Roseiconus lacunae: one gene and its partner. The protein of the gene in region 2 interacts with the protein of the main gene of each other region in a pairwise test. Links are inferred from orthologs where the notes say so. Each region holds a gene or a part of one and is shown on either strand. Other genes may lie near its edges.

What was found.
Region 1: the proteins of priA (region 2) and ssb interact in binary tests that used the Escherichia coli proteins (3 or more experiments, as listed by UniProt). The link is inferred for Roseiconus lacunae from one-to-one orthologs.

What each region holds. Positions count from the first base shown.
Region 1 is NZ_VSZO01000079.1:5,739-12,696, forward strand. The notes cover bases 4,255-6,958. They hold ssb (single-stranded DNA-binding protein), read right to left. Parts: upstream 6,002-6,958; coding sequence 5,507-6,001; downstream 4,255-5,506. Other genes in these bases: FYC48_RS25620 (CRTAC1 family protein), read left to right, coding at 4,255-4,255; rplI (50S ribosomal protein L9), read right to left, coding at 4,888-5,424; rpsF (30S ribosomal protein S6), read right to left, coding at 6,246-6,641; pth (aminoacyl-tRNA hydrolase), read right to left, coding at 6,654-6,958. In the rest of the region: FYC48_RS25615 (fumarylacetoacetate hydrolase family protein), read right to left, coding at 1-363; more of FYC48_RS25620, read left to right, coding at 365-4,254. UniProt on the Escherichia coli protein: Plays an important role in DNA replication, recombination and repair. Binds to ssDNA and to an array of partner proteins to recruit them to their sites of action during DNA metabolism. Acts as a sliding platform that migrates on DNA via reptation.
Region 2 is NZ_VSZO01000012.1:426,500-433,876, reverse strand. Bases 2,541-5,663 are described here. They hold priA (replication restart helicase PriA), read right to left. Parts: upstream 5,313-5,663; coding sequence 2,769-5,312; downstream 2,541-2,768. Other genes in these bases: nadD (nicotinate (nicotinamide) nucleotide adenylyltransferase), read left to right, coding at 5,505-5,663; FYC48_RS17825 (SET domain-containing protein), read left to right, coding at 2,541-2,732. In the rest of the region: FYC48_RS17835 (DMT family transporter), read right to left, coding at 1-833; FYC48_RS17830 (PP2C family protein-serine/threonine phosphatase), read right to left, coding at 845-1,825; more of FYC48_RS17825, read left to right, coding at 2,223-2,540; more of nadD, read left to right, coding at 5,664-6,113; FYC48_RS17810 (NADPH-dependent FMN reductase), read right to left, coding at 6,177-6,695; FYC48_RS17805 (hypothetical protein), read right to left, coding at 6,810-7,377.

The DNA of each region.
Region 1 (6,958 bases), on a different replicon or contig from region 2:
GCCGGCAACGCGGTGTGGGGTGGCTTTGAAGAACAGCTCTGGTCGGTCTGCGTTGTAAACTCGATCGTAGCAGGAGGCGGCGGCCTCAGACTCTTCCATTCGGGCCGTTTGGCTGCGTTTGTACGTCACACCGGCGGCCCAAACCTCTTGCCGGTCGATCGGCGGTAACCAGCGAACGCTAGGAGCGACGGCGATTGCCGGTTCGGATTGCAAACTTCCGGCAGCCTCGATCGGTGACGGAGCCGCCAGGATTGCGGCAAGCGTTGGGTAGGTATCGCTAGCAACCAGCGGAATTAATTCACTTTCAACCACGCGACCGAACCGTACCGAGTCGGAAGAGTCGATAAATTTTGCTAACTTCATCATGAATCGATTTTCAATTCTTTTCTTGCGGGACCTGACCGAGATCGGATTTATGCACCGAAGCCACATTGCCGTGTTCGCGTTGTGCTTGTTCACCGCCTTGGGGACCAGCAGCGGTTGTCGCAAAAAAACGGCAAATACAAACGGTACCACGCCCGGCCGCTCGGGTGAATCCGAGGCAACTTTGGTCAAATTGAATAAGGCGCTGGCCGCGACAGAAAATCTGGAAACCGATCAGGCGATTACGCTCTGGCAACAGCTCGGCCAACAGCTACCCGAGGATCCCTCGGTGGAACTCAATCGTGCTTTGGCTTCGGTATTGCAAGTGGACGCACTGACCTCGGTTGCGACCGATTCGGTCAAGACAAAAGATGAACAGCGCGCCGCACGCTCGCAACTTCCCAACGCCATCGATGTGGCTCGGTCGGCGATCGAAGCCTACCAAAATGTCTCCGGTGATGACGTCACCAAGCTGTGGTTGGCTGCCCGGATTGATGCCCATGAGGCTGCCCTGTTGGGAACAACGATTGGCAAGTCACTGCGCCGTGAATTACTTAGCCGGCTTACGCAGGCGATGACCGGGGCGATCGGTCAAGATCCTAACGCTGTGATCCTTGGCGGACCACTGGTCGAATTGCTTGACAAAATGTCCGATCCCGTTGATGGCTTGCCCGAACAGGTTCGGCGTCCTGCGACGGTTGCACTCAAACAGTTGTCTGACACCAATCCGGACAACCTATTCGTTGCGATGCAGGCCTTGCGGCTGGCAATCGAAAGTCAAGAAAAGACTGCCGCGGCACTGGTCGATCGAACGTGGCAACTCGCTGCGGCTGTCGAGCCGACATTGCGAGCCTACACTAAACCGATCGGAATCGAACCCAAGGAACTTGCCGACCGCATCAAAGCGGCGATCGAATCCGGGGATTGGGCCAAAGCGAACCAGTCGTACGTGCTGTGGTCGAACGTCTTGAACCCTTTGGAAATCGTTCGGACTGATCGTCGTCGTGCGAACCCACACCCGCTAGATCGACTGAACTTTGACGCCGTTCGTCGTCTGTCGACAGAGATCACCAAGACGGCACCTTTGGCCGCTTCCCGGGATACGTTGACGTTTGATTCCGACGATATCGCACTTGCGGGCACTGTCACGACGGTGCTGGCCATCGATTTTGATCTCGATTTGGATTTGGATCTCGCTGTGGTGACCGCGGACGGAAAACTGCAGCTGATCGAAAATGCTTCCGATCAGTGGACAGCGTTCGCAACACTCGACTTGGGCGAACAGGTGTCCGGCATGATTGCCGCCGACTTATTTATGGTCGATAGCAGCGATACCGATCGGATCAAGCAATCGCAGCCTCCGGCTAGTGATCAAAATGGCGACGCCGGCAAAGCAGCCGTCTCCAAGGCTAGGCACAATACGTTTCAGGGGATCGTCGTTTTTGGCGAGTTCGGATTGCAAATGATCGGCGTCGACGCCCGTAAGTCATCCGATTCCAGTCAACGGTTGCGCCGATTGGAGATCGAAACGGGGCTCGAATCGGTAGGGGCGGTGACGGCTGCAATCGCTGGTGATCTCGAAGGCGACGGTGATCTCGACCTGATCGTCGCGACACGAAGCGATGGTCTGCGAACGTTTATCAACCGCGGCAATCGAACCTTTTTTGAAGCTCCCGTTGCGACGTCGACGGTTCCCACTGACGACCCAATTGTCGATATGGCGATCGGTGATCTCGACCGAGACATCGATTTGGATGTCGTCGCGATTCATCGTTCCGGTCGAATCAGCCAACTCGAGAATCTGCTGCACTTGCAGTTCCGTCACCGCGAACTTAGCGAAGTCCCCGCCTTGCCGGTCGGCGATGACCAGCATGCGCTTTCGATCGCGATCGAGGACATCGACGCAAATGTGGGTTGGGATATCGTCGCAACAAGTGATCAGCAATCTCTGATTGCCTTTGCCAACTCATCCGATATCGGTGTGTGGTCGGTAGATCGGGTGGAAACCGGCCCGGGCTTTTCGTCACAGCCTGCACTGGCTGATTTGGACGGAGACAGTTACTTCGAATTGGTTGCCAAGAACGCGTTCACTCGGCTTGGGCCTTGGGGGCTCGCCAGGCTTGACCAGGCTCCGAACATTCCGGCAGGGAACTTGATCGCTGGCGATACGAACAACGATGGCGTCGTTGATCTGGTTTCCATCGACGGCGAGTTAAAAGTACATCGGAATCGAGTCGGAGGTCAGGGCAAATCAACCGCGGGTGGCTTTGTCAAAGTTCGTTTCAAAGGCATCGCAGACAACGCTGCGGCAAGTGGCCGAGTCAATCATTATGCGATCGGATCGGTGTTGGAGCTACGAAGCGGTCCGTATTATCGAAGCCGGATCGTGACGAGCCCAGAGACCTACTTCGGTTTGGATGGTTTGAAGTCGATCGATAGCATCCGTGTGATCATGCCGAACGGTTTGACGCAAACGCTAAGGGATCCAAAGATCAATTCGGTGATCGAAGAAGAGCAGACGCTCAAGGGGTCGTGCCCCTACTTGTATAGCTGGGATGGTGAAAAGTTCGCCTTCCAAACCGATTGCCTCTGGGCGGCACCGCTGGGATTGCAGGTCGCCGCCGGTGTGGTCCAGCAGGATCGCCCTTGGGAATACTTGATGCTCGACGGCCAATCAATCGCCAAGAATGCTGACGGGAACTACGATTTGCGATTGACCGAAGAACTCTGGGAGGTCGCTTATGTTGATCATGTTGAACTGATCGCGGTCGATCATCCGGAGGATATTCAGGTCTGGACGAACGAAAAAGTCGGACCGCCGACGATCGCGACACCGACCGTGTTCGCCTTTCAAGAGGATGGGCGTTTCGCGTTAGAAAACGCAGTCGGAACGACCGGCCAGGACATCACTTCGCTGCTTTTGAAGTCAGATGACAACTATGTCAAAGGGTTCGACCGCCGTATTCGTCAGGGACTTTGCCCGCCGCATTGGATCGATCTAGATTTTGGCGACCGCGGTGCTAAGGGCGTCCAAAAAGCAAAGGCAGAGCAGCGTGTATGTCTGATCTTGCGTGGATGGATCTTGCCGACGGACACCTCTCTGAATATCCAAATCGATCAGAATCCGGAATTGCCACCGATCGAGTTTCCGTCTGTCTGGGTGCCACAAGAAAGTGGCTCGGATGAATGGACCGAGGTGATCGAATTCATGGGATTCCCTGGCGGCAAAACAAAGACGATCGTCGTCGATGTTACCGAACACTTATTAAAAGATGATCCCCGGTTTCGTGTTCGCACGAGTGCGCAGATTTACTGGGACAGTGCCGAACTCGCGATCACCGAACTCGGCGCCGATGTCATCCAGCAGGCCTTGCCACTACGTCAAGCGTCGCTCGCGTATCACGGGTTTAGCGCCCGTCAAAAAACGAGTGACCTACATCCGGAAACCTATGACTATTCCAACGCATCGCAGGTGCCCCGTTGGCCACCGCTGCGTGGCGCTATCACAAGTTTTGGTGAATGCACCGACAAACTACAACAGTGGGACGACCAGATGGTGGTGATCAGCGGAGGCGACGAGATTCAAATGTTATTTAAAGCGCCACCGAACGACCCTCCCGAAGGCTATCGCCGCGACTTTATTCTGCACTGTGTCGGCTGGGACAAGGATGCGGATCTCAACACGCTCACCGGGCAAGAGATCGGTCCGCTTCCGATCCGCGACATGCGATCCTATCCACCAACGTTGGCGTCGTCCGATCAATTCGAAGCGGTGCGTAGCAGTCATCAGGACTCACGTCGCCGCCGTCAATCGTTTCGAGCGTTCTGGAGACGTCCCCAGCAAACGGGAGCACCATTCCTTCCGCTGAATGCCCCACCCGCCCTGCCATGATCGAAAGGGCAGGAAGCGAAAGAGCGCGATCTATTTCGGAGATTTGGAGTTAGAGCGGATCTATCCACCGATTCACTAAAACCCAACCCTGAGTGTGCCGGAGCAATTCGGTACATAGATGTCGCGATGTGCTACCCGACCGACGTACTTACTTTCGCGATCAGCACAGGATCGAGATCCGCTCTTAAGGCCGTCTTGCCCAGTTGATAGAGATCGGGTCTCACAAGAGCAGGGGCCGCAACGCTTGGAACCGGTTGGCTACAAGGGGAAATAGCAAGTGACCGAAACCTTTCATCCCAGTTTTTCGGAGCCAGCGCTCGACTTCCATGATCGAGTTTCGGCGGCTGACCGAAGTCCACTTTAAGCGAATCTAGGCAACAGAAATGGGGAAATCGGTAACCCCGAGGTAACCCGGCGCATAAAAAAAAGCCGTTTCCCTTATAGGAGAAACGGCATAGGGCTGACAGGAGTCGAACCTGCACTTCCGAAGAAACTGGAACCTAAATCCAGCGCGTCTGCCAGTTCCGCCACAGCCCCTTGTTAGTCGTTGATTGTCTACGCGGCATCGGTGGGTTGCCGCAAGATGTTTACTGGGCACCCCAATGCTATCGGGGTGGCCGTGTCAAGTCGCTCTAGCTGGCAGCAGGAGCGTCTTCGGTCGCCGTCGGGACAACCCAGACCTTAAGACTCGCATCGACTTCACTGTGAAGGTGAATTTTGACCGTGTAAAGACCGAGTTCACGCAGTGGCCCGTCGAGGCGGATCTGATCGTTGGCGAGGCTGAAGCCGGCTTCCTTGAGTGCGCCGACGATCTCATGTGGGCCGACGCTGCCGTAGAGATGCCCTTCGTCGTTAGCGTTCGCTTCGATCGTGATCGATTGCTTACCGAGTTCGTCGGCGAGGTCACGGTAGCTCTTGAGTTTTTCAAGCTCGATCGCACGAAGTTTTTCGCGGTGCTTCTCGACCATTCGCTTGTGGTGCTCGGTCGCGATCGTCGCCATGCCTTGTGGGAGCAGGTAATTACGCGCGAATCCGGGCTTCACTTCGACGATTTCACCTTGCTTTCCGAGGTGTTCGACGTTGTGAATCAGTAGCAATTGAATCCCGCCATTAGGACCTTGTGGAAGCCGTTTGAAGGGTCGTTTGACGGTGCGTCCGTGACGTGGCATCGTTCTGTATCTGGGCGAGTGGTTGGTGGAAGTTCAGTGGATCGTCGTCGTCCGGTGCGAACTGCTTCGCAGTGACGCTCGATCAAAAAGGAATGTTTGGATCTTCGTATCCGGCTCCGCCGCCGGTGGGTTGGGCATCGCGGGCACCGGCGTCACGCTGTTCGTGCTCGCCGGAGCCGTAGCTGCTTTCGTATTCGGCCGTGTGCTGTCGTGAAGATCCGGATGACGGAGGTGAGCCCCCCGATCCAGATCGGCCGCCGAGCATTTGCATTTTTTCGCAAATCACACGGAGTTTGCTGCGTTTTTGACCGTCGGTTTCCCAGCGATCCAGTTTCAATCGGCCTTCGATCAGCACCGGAGAACCTTTCGAAAGGTACTCACTGGCGACTTCGGCGTTGCGACCCCAGAGGGTTACATCGACAAAACAGGGTTCCTCGACCCAGTCACCGTTGGCAGTTTTTCTACGGTCATTGACCGCGATCGTTACATCCGAGACGGCCTGACCGCTTGGAATGTACCTCAATTCAATGTCGCGTGTCAGATTCCCGACGAGAATCACTCGGTTGAAGCTGGCCATGACGATCTCGGTTATCCGGGCGAAGTCGGTTGGGTGAGCACGCTGTGCCGGCTGTCATCGTTAAACCAGCGGTAGCGAAACGAGGGATCTATTCTAGGCATCAAATCCGATCTGAACAGACCCTTCATCGAACTCCCATGTGCCAAGGCGTCTTGACTGGATTCGCGAGGTCGCCCGAGCATGGTCGTTCGCTCAAACTCTCGCGTTGCCAGTCGGTGTGACGCAGGGCGACAATAGTCTCGATTTACTCGCTCTCTTTTTCGTCGCCTTCTTCAGCCGCCGCAGCTTCTCCGGCGGCCGATACCGGCCCGGCTCCACGTGCGTTCGCCAGGATAGGCTCGACCAGACGAGGGTCCAGTTTGATCGTCATTTGACGCAGGACTGGCTCGCAAAGCTGAAATGCGCGGTCCAACTTCGGGACTTCGCGACCTTCCATTTCGAAGTAGGTCAACCAATAGGTTCCCTTCTGGTGACCTTCGATGGGGTAGGCCAGCTTTTGCTCCATCCACAATCGATTGACTTCGACCTTGCCACCAGCTTCGGTGATCAGATCTTCGATTTGTTTGCTGACACCACCGGGATCCCGGGCGTAATGGTTGCTATCCAGGATGCACAGTGTTTCGTAAGTATTCTTCGCCACGACTTTGCTCTTTCACTTTTCAGGTTGCTTTGGAGAAGCCTGTGCCGCATTGAACTGGCTCATCGTTGAATCGACTCCGTCGGTGACAAAGCTGATCGCAGCATGAGCCGCCCGGGTGGTGGCTGCTTCAAAGGTCTCTTGTTCTTGCTTGGAGAATTTCCCCAAGACGTAGTCGGTTACTGCCCAGCCTTCGGGAGGGCGTCCGATTCCGACTCTTAGCCGTGGAAACGACTCTGAGCCGAGGTGTCGGATGATGTCCTTCAGTCCGTTTTGGCCACCGGCACTACCCGACGGCCGCAATCTTAGTTTGCCGCTGG
Region 2 (7,377 bases):
GCAGCCATCGCGACTTGGGATGCATTGATCAGATTGACCGCGACCACCGGCAATAGACGTAGCGACGCGGTGATGGCGACGAACGCTGAAAAATTCAGGAACCCGGCGGCTGTCATTGCCAGCCATTGATCCGGCGACGTTCGGCTGATGGTATTCCAGCCGAGCATCACCGCACAGTAGCTCCAGAGTGTGATGACGCCGGTCAGACCGCTGACAAACATCAGCACATTGGATCGGAATCCGTGCTGGAGTGTCATCCGCATCGTGACACCGAAGAGCGAATAAGCGAGTCCACTGAGTGCGGCCCACAGCGACCCCGTGAGAATTTCCGCCGCCGAGCGTGAGACGGTTGTTTCGTTTGCGGTCGTCTCGGGGAGTGAGAGGACGACGACGGCGACGATGAGAGTGATCATCGCAATGATCTTGCGTCGGCTAACAGCTTCGCCCAACAGGATCGCACCGAAGATCGCACCGCCGACGATCAGTACCCCTAAAGTGATCGGGACAGATGCGGCAAGTCCGATGTAACCGAGTGCCTTTTGGAAAGCCGCATTGCCGAAAAACTGTGCTAAGAACGACGCACCGATGAACCGGCCCAACCGCAGCGCTGTGAGTTGTTCAAATGGGCGTTCGGTCGCGGCCGTGGACGAACCCACCCATCGATTCCAGCAAAGCAGCGGACCGAGGACCGCCACGGTGGGAGCTGCTTTGACGGCAGAGACCAAGTAGGGGTCGACGTCAACACATTTTCGCAATGCGATGTTGGTGAGCGTGTAAAGGACGGCGGAAGCGAGACCACAGGCAGGGCCGAGCCACATTGGGGAGTTTGGCATGTCGTGCGAGGTCAGGCGTCAGATCGTTTGACGACGTCACTCAAGTCATCGCTCGTCAGCTCATCCGTCGGACGATCAGGAATCGTGTCCGTATACGCGTTGTTGATCGTCAAGCTGCTGTCGGTAAGTTGACGATGATGTGCGGGTTTTGGATGGGCGACGATCACAGTGATGTTGTCTTCCCCGCCGGCTTGGTTGGCGAAGTCGATCAATTGCTGACAGAGCAGGGAGGCGTCATTTTGGGCGGACGCAAATTGAGCCAATTGTTCATTTTCAAGATAGCGGTACAAGCCATCACTACAGAGAATCACCGAGTCATCGGTTTGCAGGTCGACCCGGTGAACTTCGGCGAGGAGTTCGCGCTCGCCGTGGCCGCCGAGGACGTTCCACAGCACGTTGCTCCAGCGGCTTGACGCTTCGTCCTCGGGTTTCATTCCGCCGGCTTCGACCATTTGCCGAGCAAGCGTGTGATCGGTCGTCAATTGTTTCGCCATCCCTTGCCGAACCAGGTAGCAGCGACTATCGCCCGCATGGACGACATACATCGTCGGCCAGTTGATGTAAGCCATCGTGAGGGTGGTGCCCATGCCAGCCTTGTTGGCGTCATGTCGAGCCTCAGAGAGGATGCGTGTATGGGCATCGCGGAGTAATTGCCGGAGTGAGTTGACGAAATCCTCTTCGTTGTCTTCGTCGGAATGAAAGAACCAATGGACGCTGTTGATCAGTCTTGAAATCAGGTGTTGTGCCGCCACGCTGCTGGCTTGCTCGCCGGCCGCATGCCCGCCCATGCCGTCGGCGACGATTAGCACCTGCCCTTGCATTTTCCCATAAAAACGACCCGCGGGGATTTCTTCCAAGCTTGATGCCGAAACCAGCATCGATTTGCTCAGTTCGGCAATCAGGAATTGGTCTTGGTTCACCGCACGGCAGCGACCGATGTCCGTACGGCCAAAGGTTTCTGATTGCGTGAATTCGAATTCTGAGTCGTGCATTTTTTGGCCTCACCCCGTCCGGTCTTTCGGCGTGCTCGTGTTGCAACCTCACCTCACAACCTTACCGGGGGTTGATTGTAGCCTTGTCGCGTCGATCACGTCAGAGTGGCGGCTTCGCACACATTACTTCACGTTAACAGGCTGTCGAGTGACAATGATCGCAGGTAAGTAGCCGGTGAGGCGACAGCGGTACGGTTCGATCACCGATTGTAGAACAGCCGCGTCGTCGTCGATTCTTTATTGATCATGGTTCGCAAAAGAAAATTTCGTTTTCAAACCCTTTAAAAAATGCGTCCGGCGGTGCATCATTTGAGATGATTGGATTTGTATCACGTGATTAAAAACGTGACGTAGGTTTTGCAGCAAGCAACCTTTGGATTGGAAGAAGCTGTCAGGTATGGAACTATCAAAGAAACGGCGACGTAAGCTGCAGGCCCAAGTCGATCAAGATTATGGATATCGGGCGTACGAAGACCGCGACGTGTACGTCGCCGAAATCAAGGGCAAAGGGCGTGGGGTTATCGCGTCTCGGCAGTTCTTGCCAGGCGAGTTGGTGATCGAAATCACGGGGCAACTGATCGCCGCCGACGATTACGACGGTTCAACGTATGCGATGAACTTGGATGATGCTTGGTACCTGGAACCGATCATCCCGGGTGCCTATATCAACCATTCTTGCAATCCCAACTGCGACATGGTGCAGGTCACCGAAGTCTCTAATGGTTTGGTCGCACGTTGTAACATCGAACCGGGGACCGAGTTGACGTTCGATTATCAATGGGAAGCCCAGTGGTGGATTCCGAAGTGCTGTTGTGGTTCGAAAAACTGTCGTGGCTGGGTGGTCGCCGAGGATGATGTGAAGAAAATGAAACGCTTGGTGAGCCGCGAAAAACGCAAAGCAAAATAGTTCGATCGCTTTCTGTCGAGCACGAATCCTTCGCCGCTAAAGCATGTCCAGAGGGTCGATGTCGACGACGTATTGGACGTCATCTTTTTCGGGAATCTTAAATGACTTTGTCGCCATCCGGATTGTCGCGCCAAGCTGAAGCGGGTCGATCGATTGAAGCAGCAAGTGAAATCGATATTTGCCACGAAGTTTGACGATCGGGGGTGGCGCGGGGCCGAGCAGGCGTACCTCCGCGCCGAGGCGTTCGCGTGCCGATTCGAGACGTTGCAATAACAAGCAGGCCGTCGCTTCGGTGACATCTTCGATGCTCCCGCGGATGATAATCCGAGCGATCGAACCGAGCGGTGGGTAGTTAAATTTGCGACGGTTCGCGATTTCGGCTTTGGCGAATTGAATGTAATCGTGTCGAGAGGCGGCCTGGATTGCCATGTGTTCTGGGGAGAAGGTTTGCACGATGACGCGACCGCCGCGTGAGCCTCGACCGGTCCGGCCGGCGACTTGAGTGACGAGCTGAAAGGTGCGCTCGCCGGCTCGAAAGTCGGGGAAGTGTAGGGCGGCATCGGCATTGATCACCCCGACGAGAAGGACGTTCGGAAAGTCCAGTCCCTTGGCGATCATTTGTGTCCCAAGCAGCAGGTCGATCTCGCCGCTACGGAATGCGGCGAGGACTTTTTGGTGGCTACCGGGGCGACGCATCGTATCGCTGTCCATCCGTGCGACGCGTGCTTTGGGGAATCGAGCTTTGACTTCGACTTCAAGTTTTTGCGTTCCGAGACCGCTGTAGCGAATCCCGTCGAAGCGACACTCCGGGCACCAGGGCGGCGTCGCGATGGTGTAATCGCAGTAGTGGCAAACCGCTTTGCTTCCGTCGCGGTGATGGGTGAGCGGGAGCTCGCATTCGGGGCAGGCAACGACGTGACCGCAAGCGGGGCACTGGATGGTCGTCGCAAACCCGCGGCGATTGAGCAGCAGGATAACCTGCCCTTTTTCGTGAAGTGTTTCGTTGACTGCTTGGTGCAAGCGGCGGCTGATCGATCCGCCCATGGATCGTTCGTCTTTGAGCCGAAGGTCAACGAGTTGGACATCCGGCATCGGGCGATTTCCGACGCGATTGGGCATCGAAATCAACTCCGCATGTCCGGTCTCGGTTGCGTACCAAGATTCGAGTGACGGCGTTGCACTACCAAGAAGCAATGGGATCTTCAGGGACCGGGCGCGCGCGTAGGCGACTTTTCGTGCATGGTAGCGTGGTTGGCTGTCTTGTTTGAATGATCCATCGTGTTCTTCATCAAGAATGATTAACCCGAGGCGGGGCAGGGGGGCAAAGACTGCGCTTCGGGGGCCGACGACTACCTGCACTTCGCCGCGGCGAATCCGCTGCCATTGGTAGTGGCGTTCGGCAGGAGTCATTTGACTGTGTAAAACAGCCACCGACTGAAAACGGCGTTCAAAGCGGCCGCGCGTCTGCGGTGTGAGGCTGATCTCGGGAACGAGCACGATCGCCGCGCGGCCAAACTTAACGACATGCTCGATCGCTTGGATGTAAACCTCGGTCTTACCGCTACCGGTCACCCCGTGCAGAAGCAGGGTGCGCGGTTCGGCGGAATCGACGGCACCGGTGATTTGCCTCAGGGCGGCGGTTTGTTCGTCGGTCAGCGTGTGCTTTTCGACTTGTTCGCCGTCACCGACTTGCCAACGCGTGGTCATACCGGACGACAGTTCACGCTGTTTGTTTTCGGTGACCATGCCTTTCTTCCGCAACGCTCGAATCGGTGCGGCGGTGCAATCGGCATGAACCATCAACTGTGACTCGGTCATGGGGCGTCCCGAGGCAATCAGTAGGCGAAGTGCACGCTGCTGTTTCGGCGGCAGCGCTTCGACGGCGGCGTTGTCTTTGGTGATCGGGGCAGGGGATAGGTAGGTGCGCTGACGCGTGCCTGCTTGCGATCGAACGCTGCTGGGGATGAGGGCGTCAAAGACTTGGCCCGCCGGGGATTGGTAATAGTGGCTCATCCACGTCACCAACCGAACCAAAGGCCGATCACAAAGCGGTTCACCGTCGAGGACATCTGCGACGTCGCTTAGGTTGCGCCCGCCACTGGAGCCGAGCTTGGTTTCGATGCACCAGCCGGTTGTCGGTTGTTTCCGGCGCCCGAGTGGAACATGGACACGCATTCCGGGTTGAAGGACATCGCGGAATTGTTCGGGGATCCGATAATCGTAGGGGCCGAAGGGGGCGTCGCGAAAAACAACACTGGCGATCGCCGTGTCCTCGGGCGTTTCGAGTTCCCAAGGCGGCGGATCGGTGTCAAACAGTTCTCCTTGGGTCGTGCCGTCGTCGGGCTTGGCATCGACGTCAAGGGAGTCAATCTTTTGAAGGTCTGCGTAGGGTGTTTTTTCCAGATCGTCGAATCCAGGTGCCGTCAAGCTTCCGTCGACACATGCCGTCCGGGATTTTGGATCGTCGGGGCGGTTCGGAGTCGTCGGGGGAGAGGAAGCGGATGGCCGGTTTGCGGGTTGGCTGGACGGCGGATTTGGTAAATCACCTGGCTGACGATCAGAAGGGAAGGGGGGTGACATGGTTAGGGGGCCGTCGGGTTGGCCGCTCGAAGCAGACGTTGTAGCGTGGACACTGGTCAGCATAAGGGATTCCGTCGCCAATTGAATCGTCGGTACAAACTTGCCGGGATTGTTCCGAAGGATTTGACACGGTTGGTCCGCTGTTGATCCGACGAGCTTGTGGCAAATGAAATTTAAACGGAGGATTAGCTGATGCGACTAGGGATCTTTGGCGGTTCGTTCGACCCGGTTCATGTCGGACACTTGTGGATCGCCGAGGCGGCGTGGGAGTCGCTATCGCTCGATCGGCTGCACTGGATCCCGACGGCCGCACAGCCACTCAAGCCGGGGGGGGCTTCGGCCACGCCCGAACAGCGAGCAGAGATGTTGCGGCTGGCGATCGGCGGCCGCGAGGGATTTGTTGTTGACGACCGTGAAATCCGTCGTCAGGGCGTCAGCTACACGGTAGAGACGATCGCGGAGATGGGGACCGAATTTTCCGACGCGACGTTGTTCTTGATCATCGGCAGCGATTCGCTTGCTTCGATGCAAAGGTGGCACGAGCCTGCTCGATTGCTCGAATCCGTCCAGCTAAGCGTTGTGCAGCGTGGCGGCGAGGCGGAGATCGACTTTGATGTCCTCGAGGGTTTGGTCTCGACCGAACGCATCGAGCAATTCAAAGCGAATGTGATCAAGATGCCCGCGATCGAAGTCTCAAGCAGCGACATTCGTGATCGGGTGTGTCAAGGGCGAAGCATCCGCTACCGGGTCCCCCATGCGGTCGAGGTGTACTTGAAGGCGAACAAGCTTTATTCAAGTTGATTTTAATCGCACCGTACGATGCGACGTTGGCGGTCCTTAGAAAGAACCGCAAGCGATGAGCGACTACTTCAGGGCCTCGGCCAATCGGATGGTTTCCTGCACCATTTGACCGACACGGGCCTGGATGTTCTCGTCGGAGATTTCGTTGCCTTCAAAGGCATCGCCGAGGGCGTAGACAAACCGCGGAACGATGAGGCAGCGAAAATCCAGCATCAGGCTATTGGCCAGCCCCATCGCGCTCATGTAGCTTCCGGCGCCACCTGCCGCCAGCATCATCGCGACGACCTTGCCGGTCCATTTCTTGCCCGTCAGTTCGACCGCGTTTTTGATCGCCGCGTTGACATCGAAATTGTAGACAGGCGAGGCGATGATGATCGCGTTAGCCGCTTCGATGAGTTTTCCCAGCTCGATCACGTTGGGGTCGCCGTACGCCGAGGCTCCGTCGCAAAAGGGCAGCGGTGTCTGTGCCAAGTCGAACGTGGCGACGTCTTGATGGTCATTTTCGAGAAGCGACTTCGCCGCATTCGCTAAGATTCGGCTGCGGCTGCCGGGATTCAGGCTAGCGCTAATTACCAGGATCATGATCGTTGCTTGTCAAATATCGTGCAGGAAGAGGATTTCTATCCGCGATCCTACGGCAACGATTCGAAGCGGTAAATAAGCCACGGCCGACTTCAAACGCACTTCCGTTGGTCGTTAGACGCAACCGGAGTAGTCGTCGGTGTCCATACCCAGGCGATTTTTCAGCGTGTTGAACTGGTCAAACAACGCTTCACTACTGCTGTGAACATGCTCCGCTTCGGTGATGAACTTCAGCTTGTCGTCCGGGTAGACATCCGATTCGATGAACGTTCGTTCGAATTGTTCGAGGGGTTTGCCGTACACGATCATCAATTTGTGTTCGTCCAACTGGACCTCTTGTCGCCGTGTCGGGTTGATCACGGCGACGCCGGTGCAACCGTCGTTGAGCAAGAGTTCTTCGTGGTCGAGGAGAATGCTTTTCAGGACCGGCATGTCGATATGCTCGCGATACAGGTCCTGATTGTGCGAATTGTGATGATGGCTGGTTTCCAGCACCACGTCGACGACTGGGCCGAGGTGATCGATGAGATCAAGGAACAGATCCATGATCAGTCGACGAGTCACCGACGCCATGATAACCGGCGTGCGGGCTTGACTGCTATCGTCGACATATTCGTCGAATCGGAAGCCTTGTTTAGGGACGACCTGCAAGTCATAACTCGGCCGAATCGCGTCGGTCAGG